DNA from 3 places in the Paenibacillus sp. J22FR83 genome. Region 1 is predicted to be linked to each of the others. Evidence: riboswitches for the same ligand, from Rfam matches in the RefSeq annotation. Region 1 holds a riboswitch; each other region holds the start of a gene.
The links. A riboswitch is a leader RNA that binds a small molecule or an ion and turns the genes downstream of it on or off. The one in region 1 is predicted to bind thiamine pyrophosphate.
Positions count from the first base shown of each region.

Region 2: another riboswitch for thiamine pyrophosphate. It lies ahead of AC58PV_RS15735 (ECF transporter S component); the one in region 1 lies ahead of AC58PV_RS05040 (thiamine phosphate synthase).
Region 3: another riboswitch for thiamine pyrophosphate. It lies ahead of AC58PV_RS09190 (ABC transporter substrate-binding protein); the one in region 1 lies ahead of AC58PV_RS05040 (thiamine phosphate synthase).

Region 1 is NZ_JCAUAM010000002.1:343,209-347,414, reverse strand. Features, by position in the region: gene hflC (protease modulator HflC) at 1-222, opposite strand, end outside; gene hflK (FtsH protease activity modulator HflK) at 219-1,226, opposite strand; TPP riboswitch at 1,410-1,508, shown strand; gene AC58PV_RS05040 (thiamine phosphate synthase) at 1,649-2,254, shown strand; gene thiO (glycine oxidase ThiO) at 2,270-3,499, shown strand; gene thiS (sulfur carrier protein ThiS) at 3,483-3,686, shown strand; gene AC58PV_RS05025 (thiazole synthase) at 3,691-4,206, shown strand, end outside.
Region 2 is NZ_JCAUAM010000008.1:61,138-65,343, forward strand. Features, by position in the region: gene pyk (pyruvate kinase) at 1-271, opposite strand, end outside; gene AC58PV_RS15725 (helix-turn-helix transcriptional regulator) at 398-1,180, shown strand; gene AC58PV_RS15730 (DUF3105 domain-containing protein) at 1,182-1,901, opposite strand; TPP riboswitch at 2,124-2,233, shown strand; gene AC58PV_RS15735 (ECF transporter S component) at 2,373-2,975, shown strand; gene AC58PV_RS15740 (ABC transporter ATP-binding protein) at 2,992-4,206, shown strand, end outside.
Region 3 is NZ_JCAUAM010000004.1:163,287-167,492, reverse strand. Features, by position in the region: gene AC58PV_RS09205 (ABC transporter ATP-binding protein) at 1-542, opposite strand, end outside; gene AC58PV_RS09200 (ABC transporter permease) at 561-1,328, opposite strand; gene AC58PV_RS09195 (thiamine-binding protein) at 1,328-1,618, opposite strand; gene AC58PV_RS09190 (ABC transporter substrate-binding protein) at 1,647-2,663, opposite strand; TPP riboswitch at 2,846-2,954, opposite strand; gene AC58PV_RS09185 (patatin-like phospholipase family protein) at 3,037-3,888, opposite strand; gene AC58PV_RS09180 (hypothetical protein) at 4,159-4,206, opposite strand, start outside.

The sequences.
Region 1 (4,206 bases):
TTTGCTGTCATACACCATCTGATATTTAGGAAGCGTGCGGACCGATTCAATGAACGGAATTTTAAAATGAATACCAGGTTCTGTCTGGATACGAACAGCTTCTCCGAATTTAAGAACGACGCGGTATTGGCCTTCTTTCACAATAAAGATGGAAATCAGGAAGAAAATGACGAGAACGACACCAAGGATGGATCTCAGAATCCATTTATTTTGTACGGTCATTTCGCAGTCCCTCCAGTCGTACCTGTTGCAGCAGCAGGTGTACGCAACAGCTCATTGATTGGTAAATATTTAACGGTTTCGCCAGTGCTGTCACTGATGAAAATTTTGGCATTCGGCAATATTTTCTCTAACGTCTCGATGATAAGCCTGCTCTCGGTTACTGATTTATTATTGGCATACTCCGCATAGAGGGCATTAAACTTCGCAACATCCCCCTGTGCATTCAAAATCCGTGATTTCTTCTGAGCTTCGGCATTCTCGATCAGTGCCTGCGCGTTACCGCGCTCCCGAGGAAGGATATCATTCTCGTATTTTGTTGCCACGTTTATCTTCGTGTTTTTCTCTTCACGTGCGTTCGTTACATCCTTAAAAGCATTCTGCACATCGCCCGCTGGCGGCTCAATATCTTGGAATTTCAAATCGATAATATGAATGCCCGTTTGATATTTCGTCTGCATTTCAATCAAACGCTCCTTAACCTTGCCTTGGACCTCAGTTTTTCCTTCAGTAATGGCAAAGTCTAGCGCCGTCGCGCCGATTACCGAACGAATCGCTGCACTTGCCGAGTTGCGTAAGAACAATTCAGCATTATCAATATTGTACAAATAGTTCTGCATGTCACTGATATTCCATTCCACTACGGCATCAGCGGATAAAATATTTTCATCCCCCGTAATCATCATCGCTTCTTCATCTACGGGTGTAATTTTACCACCAGCTTCACGGAAGCCGATTTGGATGCGTTGTGTCTTTTTGGCAGGTAATACAATCACTTGTTGAATGGGAAAAGGGAGTTTAAAGTGAAGCCCAGCCTCCTTCTCGGTCGTATATTTACCTAATGTGAGAATAGCCGCCTTCTCATGCTCCTGTACTGTGTAGAAAGTGGAAGATCCGAAAATAAGAACGAGAACGATGACAAGGCCGATTACAATTTTGGTCATCAAGCCTGGCGGGAGGGAGGAGGGTCTTCGTCGATCAGATTCTGGCAGTACAAACGGTTCCATGGCAAACACCCCTTAATATAAGTTTTACTTATAGTCCTATACGGGAAGTATTGGAAATGGTTTCAGGGAGATGAGGTTAATTCTCAATAAATTGAGAAAGGTTAGGGCACTGCCAATGAAAATGGAAAATTGGTATTTCCAAGAGTTGGCTGTCATGCTATGATGAGTAGTAATCGCATACGAATGAATCCCTAGGGGCGCCGAGAGGCTGAGACAGTGTAGACTGAACCCTTTGAACCTGATCTGGTTTATGCCAGCGGAGGAAAGTGGAACGAGCTTTGGAGCCGATTTTATTGTTATTTATGATGAGGCAGCCTACAACCACTTTCCTGAGGAAAGTGGTTTTTTTGTATTTATTTGCACAGTCGAGATGATTCACATGGTTAAAAATAGTGAGATTTCGTGGAGAGGAGTCGCCTTCAATGTCTGAGAAAGAGCTGCATGTCATATCGAGTGGGAAGATGGCATGGTCTGAGATCGCAAAGATTGCGGCGCAGATTCACCCGTATGTCACAGCGATTCATATTCGGGAGAAAACGAAATCCTTGGATGAAGTGTTCATCGGCATTCAGTACATAGTAGAGCAAGGAATTCCGGCGAAAAGCCTGTACGTTAACGGTTTTCCCTCCATCGCTCTGGCTTTGCAAACAGGAGGACTCCAGCTGCCAGGTACGACGCCGCCTTTGGTTATTCAGGATGAGTTGTGCCGGGGCATACAGCGCATCGGAGTCTCTGTGCATGGGGCGGTTGAGGCGAGTTGGCGTGAGAAAGAAGGAGCCGATTATGTCATGTTCGGTCATATTTTTGCGACAAACTCCAAGCAAGGCGTGCCGCCTAGGGGTCTGGAGCAGTTAAGACAAGTAGTTAATGGGGTGAACATTCCTGTCATTGCAATCGGCGGGATGACACCTGCGAGAGTCCAATCGGTTCTGGATGCAGGAGCATCCGGCATCGCAGTGATGAGCGGAATATGGGAAGCAGCGGATCCGCTTGGAGCCGTTCTAGCCTATCATGATGAGCTTCAATAAATAGAGGTGAGCGAAATGTCAGCAACAAGATCCCATGTCATCATCGTTGGCGGTGGTGTTATCGGTACATCCATTGCCTATTACTTGGCTAAAAGAGGGCAGTCCGTCACGCTGCTAGAGCGCGGTCAACTAGGCACAGAAGCCTCGGCTGCGGCGGCAGGCATGCTCGGCGCGCAGTCCGAGATGGAAGACACGGGCGCCCTGTTCCAGTGGGCGCGTCTAAGTAGATCTATGTTCCCCGAGTTGAGCGGGGAACTGAGAGAACTCACGGGCATCGACATCGGCCTCGTCCGTGAGGGGCTCTTGAACGTCGCGCTCAGCGACGTTCAAGAGGCGGAGTTGCGCGCGCGGGAGAAGCTCCAGCGCGCCGCGGGCGAGCAGGCCCAGTGGCTCAGCGCAGCTGAAGCCACGGCCCTGGAACCCGCGCTGAGCGCAGCGACGCGCGGAGCCCTGTACCTGCCCAGCGATGGGCAGGTCGATGCTCCGCTGCTGGCGGCCGCGTTCGCGCAGGCCGCGCAGGTGCTTGGGGCGAAGGTGCAACCGTTCGCCGGGGTGCAAGGGCTGCTGACCGCGCAGGAGCGGGTCATCGGCGTGCAGACGGCCGCCGGTCCGCTCTACGGCGACCACGTGGTCGTCGCCGCAGGCACGTGGAGCGGTCAGCTGCTTGGGAGCATCGGCATCGAGTTGCCGATGTATCCTGTGAAAGGCGAGTGCTTCTCCGTGAGGACGCCGAAGCCTCTCTTGAAGAAAACCCTGTTCTCGCCAGGGTGCTATATCGTTCCGAAAGCCGGCGGACGGCTGGTGGTCGGCGCGACGGTCGTGCCGCACAGCTATGACCGCAAGGTGTCGCTCTCGGGCTTAGCCGAGCTGATGGAGCGCGCGAGGGAGTTGATGCCCGCGCTCGGCGACGCCGAGTGGGAGAAGGCTTGGTCGGGGCTGCGCCCGCAGACCGCCGACGGGCTGCCCTACATCGGCAAAGTGCCGACGGTGGAGGGCTTGTATACAGCTTGCGGACATTACCGCAACGGAATTTTGCTGAGCCCGATCACCGGAAAGGTGATGGCGGATTGGATTTTGGGCGGAGATGGCGCAGGTGAGCAGGGGAAAGCATCTATAGCTCCTTGGCTGAATGCATTCAGCCCTGATCTGTCCCCTAGAACCGAGCGGGTGAGTAACAGTCACGAGGGTCAGGAACCTTTTTCAGCCCAAGGAAAGGAATTGATAAGCATTGAAACTGCACATTAATGGTCAGCAGGTGGACGTACCCGATACGATTCGAACCGTCGTGGAGCTGCTTGCCCACTTCGATTTATGCGACAAAATGCTCGTGGTAGAGCATAACGCAGCCATTTTACATAAAGAAGATCACGCTGGTGCTGAGCTGGCGGAAGGCCACAAAATTGAGATCGTTCATTTCGTTGGAGGAGGATAAAGACATGTTAAAAATTGGTCCATATGAATTTCGTTCACGTTTGCTGCTAGGTACGGGGAAGTTTCCAGATTTTCAGATTCAAAAACAAGCGGTGGATATCTCCGAGTCGCAAATTCTGACCTTTGCGGTTCGTCGAATGAATATTTTTGAGGCGAGTCAGCCGAATTTCCTGTCGATGCTGGATACGTCGAACTTCACGTTGCTGCCGAATACAGCTGGTGCCAAAACAGCAGAAGAAGCCGTGCGCATCGCGCGCTTAGCGAAAGCCTCTGGCTTGTGCGACATGATCAAAGTCGAGGTGATCGGCGATGAAATGACGCTGCTCCCCGATCCCGTGGAAACGCTGAAAGCATCCGAAATGCTGCTGGAGGAAGGCTTTATCGTGTTGCCTTATACATCGGATGATGTTTTGCTAGCTAAACGTTTGCAAGCACTCGGCGTACATGCCATTATGCCTGGTGCATCACCGATTGGTACGGGGCAAGGGATAATTAACCCGCTGAACCTGAGTTTCATCATC
Region 2 (4,206 bases), on a different contig from region 1:
CGATGCGATCGCCCGTTTGCAAGTCATAGGAAGCATCTTTCAATTGACCGATGCGGATTTCGGGACCTTTGATATCCATCAGAATCGGGATGATAACGCCCATTTCTTGTGCAGCTTGGCGTACACGTTGAATACGACCGCGGTGCTCATCAAGATCGCCATGTGCCATATTTAAACGCGCGACGCTCATGCCCGCGCGAATTAATTCTTTCAGAGTAGAGACGGAATCGCACGCTGGACCCATGGTACAAATAATTTTCGTTTTACGCATTGTAAAGGACTTCCTTTCGCATGTAGAAGATTAGTTGGCTTCATTATATGCCTTATTCATGCGATTTTCTATAAACTATAGTATGATGTATGTAATATAGTATGATTGGAGGAGGGCATTAATCCTATGCAGCTAACTAGGTTTGACTATGATAAAAGTAGTATATGGAACGAAGAACAACCCATTGAGCGTCCAGATTGGACACTCATTTTCGTGATCTATGGCCATTGTGTGTACTGGATCAATGACAAGAAACAAGTGCTGGAGAAAGGACAATGGCTGCTCATCCCACGTGAAACGCCTTACTATGGCCGTAGTGTGCCAACGAAAATTCATGAGAAATTTGTGCTTCATTTCGATGCGCAAGCAGCGCAGGATATCTTTCCGCTACTGCAACAGCCATCCTTTTCCTGCCGCCAGACTGGCAAATTCGATATCATCGCAGATCGGCTGCGCTTGATTCACCGCGGCTGGCAAGACAAACAGCCCTATTACATGGCGCTGTGTGAAGCGCACCTGCAAGAGCTGTTTGTGTATCTCCAGCGGGAGTGGGATCAGGCAGCCACAACCTCGGCAACCGCACTTCTCGTGGAGCAAATGAAAGGCTATATCCAGAACCATTATCGCGAGCATGTCACCAAGGACGAGTTAGGCACTTGTATTTCTCGCTCGCCGAATTATGCAGCGTCGCTGTTTCGTCAAGTCACAGGCCAAACCATCAGTGAATTCGTGCACGTCACGAGGATCAAAACAGCCGTCTACATGCTGCGTCACTCCGCTCTGACCGTCACCGAAATCGCCGAGTTTATCGGCTATAATGATCCGTCTTATTTCTATCGCGTATTCCGAAGAATGACGGGTTTAGTGCCAACCGAGCTCGTTTCAGATCGGGAAACAATTCGCAAATAAGTTACATCGTTCCGCCGCCAAGGCGTATGTTGGCAGGAATTTGCTCAGGACCTTTGTTAATATAGTCGTAAATGAACGTGCCTACACTAGCTTCATCGAACTTGGCGAGGTTCATTGTTTTCGTCCAAGCCGTAACGACGACCTCTTGATCGGCAGGTACATCAAGATTCGGAACCGCAAGTACACCTGCGCCAGCCGTCCTGAAGTGAGTCAAATATTCCAAGCGATCTTTCAGCTCTTTCGGTGCATCGGGATGGTAATGAATAATGATATCGCCATGCTCCAAGTTATGGACAAGCATCTCATAACCAGGTCTTTCCTTGTAGAAACCAAATTTCAAATCATGCGGGCTGTGCGTACCTGAAGTAGGGATTTTCATTTCGTACATCAAGGTGCCATCTTTATGTTCGCGCCCGTAGTCCTTATCTGTCGTGACCTGAATGTTAGCTCCTGAATTTAGCTTGTCTAGGCTGTATTTGCCTGCTGAACTTTGAATGAGCGAAGTACCGATGCTGCCGAGAGCGATAATGAGCAGGGCATGTGAAATCAATTGCCAGGTCTTATGCTTCTTCTTTAGGGCTTGCTTTTCAGCCTTTTTCAATCTCGAGGTGTTATCTTTGTTAATCCTTGCTGCGAGCACATAACCAACGATAGCTGCAATGAATAGAGCTAGTCCGATATAGAGCAATATAGTCATCCGTTCAATCCCTTTCTGCCTCATGGAATCATCCACGCTGAATAAGTTTTTCTGTAAAAAATAATGAGCACACTACAAATTGTAGTTTTTCTTAGGGGTGGAAGTCAACTTTTAAAATTCTCCTGATTGTGGTATGTACAAATAGAGGGTTTGGAGCATCTGATTGAGAAATAAATGCGCAACGAGTATTCCATGGAAAAAAAAGGATTGCCAAAGAGGAGCTAATCCGCTACAGTTAAGCCAAATGAATAGCAACACGGGTGCTTGATGAAGTCAGGCTGAGATAGTGGCCCTATGCCACTGACCGTTAATCTGATCTGGATAATGCCAGCGTAGAGACCTAATGTGCTTTTTTTATGCACAAATGTTCAAGCCTGCCGGTATTCCGGTGGGCTTTTTTTGTTCTTAAGGGGCAAAAGGGACCATGTATCCAAGGTTGGCGTGTTCGCCTATCTCATTGACAAATATGAATGGGAAAAAGGAGTCGAGAAGAAGATGGCACAAAGGGAAGCAAGTGCAAGTAGTAAAGGGTTGAAGCTGACAGATATTTTGATCACGATCGTCATTTCAGCTGTGTTTGGTGTGATTTATCGGATTTGGGGACCCATTTATGATCTCATGAAACCGCTAGGCCTACATGCCGAGCAGTTGAGTTACGGTATGTGGTTCATGGCGGCAACATTCGCGTTCCTCGTGATTCGCAAACCTGGTGTTGCCCTGTTGGCTGAATTGGCAGCCGCAACGATTGAGGCACTATATGGTGGCCATTGGGGTGTGGGGACGCTTGTTTTTGGTTTACTGCAAGGGCTCGGTGCAGAGCTGGTGTTCGCGGCCTTCCGCTATCGTCGCACCAATTTGGGAGTGACAATACTCGCCGCCATTGCTTCGGCTATCATGTCCATTTTTGTAGATACGTACTATGGCTATATTGATCAGTTGGCGTTCTGGAATTACGTCTTGTTTATTACTTTACGTCTGCTAGGCAGCGCTTTGATCGCGGGAGTATTCGCGTACTATCTGACGAGTGCCTTGTCGCGTACGGGTGTACTGAATTTGATTCGTCCCGTTTCCAAAAAAGATTACGACGTACTGGGTTAACGAGATGAGCGAAGGAATGGGCGTTACGAATCTACGGTTAAAATATCCCGGCGATGAAGCCCCCCTGATCTTTCAGGGGGTTTCCTTTTCCATCGAGCCGGGGGAAAAAGTGCTGCTGCTGGGACCTAGCGGTAGCGGCAAATCGACCTTGCTGCAGGTGCTGAGCGGAATTGTCCCTGACATGATTGAGCTTCCGCTCAAAGCGGATGAGATTCGCCGGCCTAGCCGGTGGGGGTATGTTTTTCAAGATCCAGATACACAGTTCTGCATGCCTTATATGGACGAAGAGATTGCGTTCGTGTTGGAGAATCAGGAAGTGCCGCGAGCGGAGATGCCTGCGCGCATTCGGTATTACTTGGACTTGGTGGGGTTACATGTGCCTGATACCCATACGTTGATTAGTACGCTGTCTCAAGGGATGAAGCAGCGTCTGGCGATTGCTAGTGTGCTGGCGCTTGAGCCGGAAGTGCTCTTTCTCGATGAGCCCACGGCGCTGTTGGATGACGAGGGTACGAAACAGGTGTGGGACACGATACGAGCGATCAGTGGGGACAAAACTCTCCTCATCGTAGAGCACAAGATCAGCGGTTTGCTGGATTTGCTCGATCGGTTGATTATCCTGACACCTGAGGGGAAGATTTTAGCGGATGGGCCGCCGGTTGCGATGTTTGAGAAGTACAAAGAGCAGATCAGGGAATATGGCATCTGGTATCCCGAGGTGTGGGAGGACTACGCCCAGGAGCAGGGGGCTGCTGGGCGAGTAGACGATCCAGGGAAAGCGCAAGAAAGCGCACAGACCGCTGAGCCGGTTATGGTCTTTCAAGATTTCGTCGGTGTTCGCGGCGGGCAGATCAGGACCTCTGTGGATAACTTTAGCGTCTATCCAGGGGACTGGATCACCGTTGTCGGTGCCAACGGTGCAGGCAAGAGCTCGCTCCTCCTCGCGATCATGCGGCTCATTCCAACCCGCGGAAGCTGTCTGATCGCGGGAGTGAAGGGAAACAAAGTCGAGCACATTGCGGAGCAAGTCGGCTTTGTGTTCCAGAACCCGGAGTTCCAGTTCGTCACGAACTCCGTGGAGGAAGAGCTGACCTATGGCTTGCCAGAAGGTCAGCCGAGAGGCCAGTGGGCAGCCGCCGAGGGGCTGCTCCGCGAATACGACCTGCTCGCGCTGCGCGAGCGGCACCCGTTTCAGCTCTCGCTGGGCCAGAAGCGCAGGCTTAGCGTGGCG
Region 3 (4,206 bases), on a different contig from region 1:
CAAATGTTAAGAAGCCACGCTTGCATATCAAGCCGTGTTAACGCATCTAAGGAACCGAATGGCTCATCTAAGCACATAAGTTCCTGCGGGCTTAATAAAGCGCGTAAGAACGAAACACGCTGTTGCATCCCACCTGACAGGACATGTGGAAATTCCCGTTCATAGCCTCCTAGTCCAACTCTCGGCAGCCATTCTCTAGCTTTGGCGATCGCCGCAGAGCGCGACTCTCCGGCTACTTCCTGCCCTAGTGCTACATTTTCCTCAATAGAGCGCCATGGGAACAAGGCCGGTTGCTGCGGCATATAAGAAATAAGTCCTTTTTTCCCTGTCACCTTCTCGTCATCCAGCCACACTTCACCGGATGTCGGCTGCACGAGTCCACCTATGATATGGAATAAGGTGCTCTTACCACTGCCAGAAGGGCCAATGATGGATACAAACTCGCCTTGCTCGACATAAATATGAATATCTACAAGCACGGTGACTTGCCCTTTTTTATTCGGAAACATATGATGAATCCCAGTAAGCTTTAATTTGCTCATGGCCACAGCCCTCCTCTCCTACGAGGAACGTTTGACGTTCCAACGAATGATGAGCTTCTCTAACCCAGCGATGAGCCAGAAAAAGAGCAAACTCAGAATCACGATAATTCCGATTGCCACAAATTCCCGGTCTGCACGGAAGGCTGATTTTTGTAAGATCATATAATAGCCAAGACCCACATTTCCGCCTAGCCATTCAGCAATAACTGCCCCCATCACACTATAAGTAGCGGATATTTTGAGCCCAGTAAACAGAAATGGCAAAGCATGAGGCATCTCTAATTTATAGAAAATTTGGCGTTTCGATGCACCAATCATTTGCATGTAATTATACATGCTGCGATCTGTCTGCATGAAGCCATCTAACGTTGACATCGTTACAGGGAAGAAACAGACAAGTGAAATCAATATAAGTTTAGGTAATAGGCCAAAACCAAATAAGATAATTAACAGTGGTCCCAATGCAATAACTGGGATATTTTGCGATAGGATCAGCAGTGGATAGAAACCCGCTTTAACGAAAGGAAGCCTATGTAGTACGCTGGCAACTAGTACACCACCGATGGCACCGATACTAAAACCCATGCACATCAAACGAACGGTAGCCCACATATGCATCCATACGCGCGGCATATCTGTGGTACCGTCTCGCCATATTTTGAGCGGGCTTGGAAGCAGCCAGTCTGCGGTTCCAGCCCATGAGACAGCCAACTGCCAAATAAACAACAGAAGGATGACTACCACAAGTGGCGGCCATCCTGCTTGAATCCAGCGACGGATGTTCATTATCTGTACTTCTCCGTTAACTTGTCCATTGAAGCACCTGACGGATTGAAGTAAATTTTAACCTGAGAAATGACGTTCGGGCTGCCCATGTCAATCATGGCTGTGTTCATATCTTGAATAATGAGAAGGAGTTGATCCAACTCACCTTCCATCGTTGTTTCCAGCGGTGAAACAAAATATTTAACACCAGACTTTGCAATCACTTCGATGGCTCGATCTACATACGGAATGACATCTTCACCGTTTACTGTTTTCGGGATTATTTGAATACTAACAAGTGCATTAGCCATGATGGACATCTCCTCTTCAATTTAGGAATTACTTCTTACTTTCAGGTAAAAATGAATTCGTAAATGCCGCATCCACATCCAACTTCTTCTCTAAAAGCTTGTGATCCAGCATCCACGTGGCGTAGTTTTCCCACACGGATTTCTTTTGCTCACCCCAACGTGCCGCATCATCCTGATAACGTGGGCTTAACCACTTTTGACTAGCAACGACCAGCTTAGGATCTAGATCTGGAACAGCTTTAATCAATATGTTTGCCGCATCTTCCGGTTTGGAAATGGCAAATTGATACCCTTTGGTCGCTGCAGCAACGAACGCCTTCACGATTTCTGGCTTCGAAGAGATCATATTCTCATTTGTCGCCAATACAGGTGTATAATAATCCAGTTTCTCCGAATATTTGTTCAAATAAATCATGTTCATCGGCTCACCACGAAGTTCCGCATCTACGCCTGTCCATGCATAGTAAATCCATGCAAAGTCGATATCGCGTTTGACCGCTGTAAAATAATCCGCGTCACCGATATTAACCATTTTCACCTTTGTCGCATCCGCTTTCTCTGATTGCATCAGGGATTCAATCATGGCACTTTCGGAAGGGGCACCCCAACCGCCATACGATTTGTTCTCGAAGTCCTTCGGTGATTTGATATTCTTCGCAACCGGTGAAGCAAAGCCAGAGGTATTATGTTGAATAACTGCAGCAATCGAGACTAGTGGCACTCCTTGAATACGACCTTGCGTGATGCTTTCTTGATAACTCACCCCAAACTCTGCTGCGCCAGAAGCGATCATCGTATCCGCTCCACTTTCGCCAGGGGAAATGATTTGCACATTCAAGCCTTCTTGCTCAAAAAATCCTTGATCCTTCGCGACATACAACCCCGTGTGGTTCGTATTTGGCGTCCAATCTAGGACAACTTTTACGTCAGTTAGCTTTTTACTTCCTTCTGTCGGTTGAACTGACTTTCCTGTGTCGTTGCCGCAACCTGCCATTACTACGGTAAAGCTGACTAACAACAATGGTGCAATTTTGTTCCATTTCATATTCTTCTACCCCTTCTCTGTGGATCTTGATGTAACCATACGAAAAAGCCCCCGTTATCCGGGAGCGCCAGTGCAATTCTATCAAATTCTACGCTGGCATTACCCCAGGAGTTAATAGAAACTAAAAAGCCGCTAAAGACCAAAGGTCTCTCGCGGCGTATACGTTGACATTCGTACACGTATAGTCGTGTACAATCATTCTCTGCACTAGCATTATCTAGATCAGATCGAACGGTCAGCGGTATATCCCGCACTCTCAGCCTGACTACTCAAGCTCCCGGATGGTTACTATTCAATTTACATTACTATAACCCTAGTTAACTAAATAAGCAAGTTATCCCTATTTGCCGTTGTATGGGTATAATTACACCCATTAGTGTAATAACCAATCCTTTAACTGCAATCCCATCTTCTGCGCATCTGCGTAACCTAGTTCATGTAACTTCTCGAGTTTCCGCGGATCTTTCTCCATTCGTCCTACTTCTACTTTGGTTGAAGGTCGAATAATGATAGCACTGCCATCCGCTTCCATTCGTTCAATTGTTTCAAGTGTAGAATTATAAATTTCGCTGCGATTCACAAGCACATTCACAAGGCCGTTATATTTTGGATAAAAACTTTTCGCTAACCAACGCTGCTTGAACGGCCGTTTGCGGTAGCCCAGTTCTTTCGTTAATACAATGATATGCTTTTTATTGCCGTCAGCGACTGATTTCTGTACCGGAATCGGATCGACCAATCCGCCATCAAATAATGTTCTGCCTTCATAATGAATCGGCGTAGCTACAAAAGGCAACGAACTCGAAGCTTGTACGATGGGCATCGTTTCCTGTTGAAGCTGATGTTTCGTAAAATAAATCGGCTCCCCGGTATGCGCATCTGTTGTACCTATTGCAAATTGCTGTGAAGAAGCGTAGAACGTGTCATAGTCAAAGGGTACTAGTCTATTCGGCAGCTCATTGAAAATAAAATCCATGCCAAATATGCTCTTACTGCGCAACAAGTTGCGATAGCTTAAATAACGGTGATCCGCAACATAGTCAATCGTTACCTTTTTATTCCGCCCAGGTTGTTTAGAAATGTAAGAAACCGCATTGCACGCGCCCGCTGAAACACCCACCACATAGGGGAAATATAAATCCTGCTCCATAAAGTATTCCAAGACTCCCGCGGTGTATACCCCTCGCATACCTCCGCCTTCCAGTACGAGTCCAATCCCTTCCATGGTGACACCTTCTTTCTGTCTGTCTCAAGCCCCTTTCTAGCATACAGGAATTGTAAATTAAAAGAAACGGGCTTCCCTCTTCGAAAATGAGACGAAGACGAAGATTTCCTCCTACTTTCTAAGACAAATTAGGGGAAATCCCAGTTCAACCGTATTTTTGCCGAAATTTAACGTGTACGTCAACTTTTCGAACCTTAACTAATGGGACACCTTCATGAAATTACCAAAGACCCCTGCTCCGAGGAGCAAGGGTCGGTAACCATACTACAATTATGATTTGTTTTTACTAATGTTATTTAGGCTAGGAGGAAACTCAGC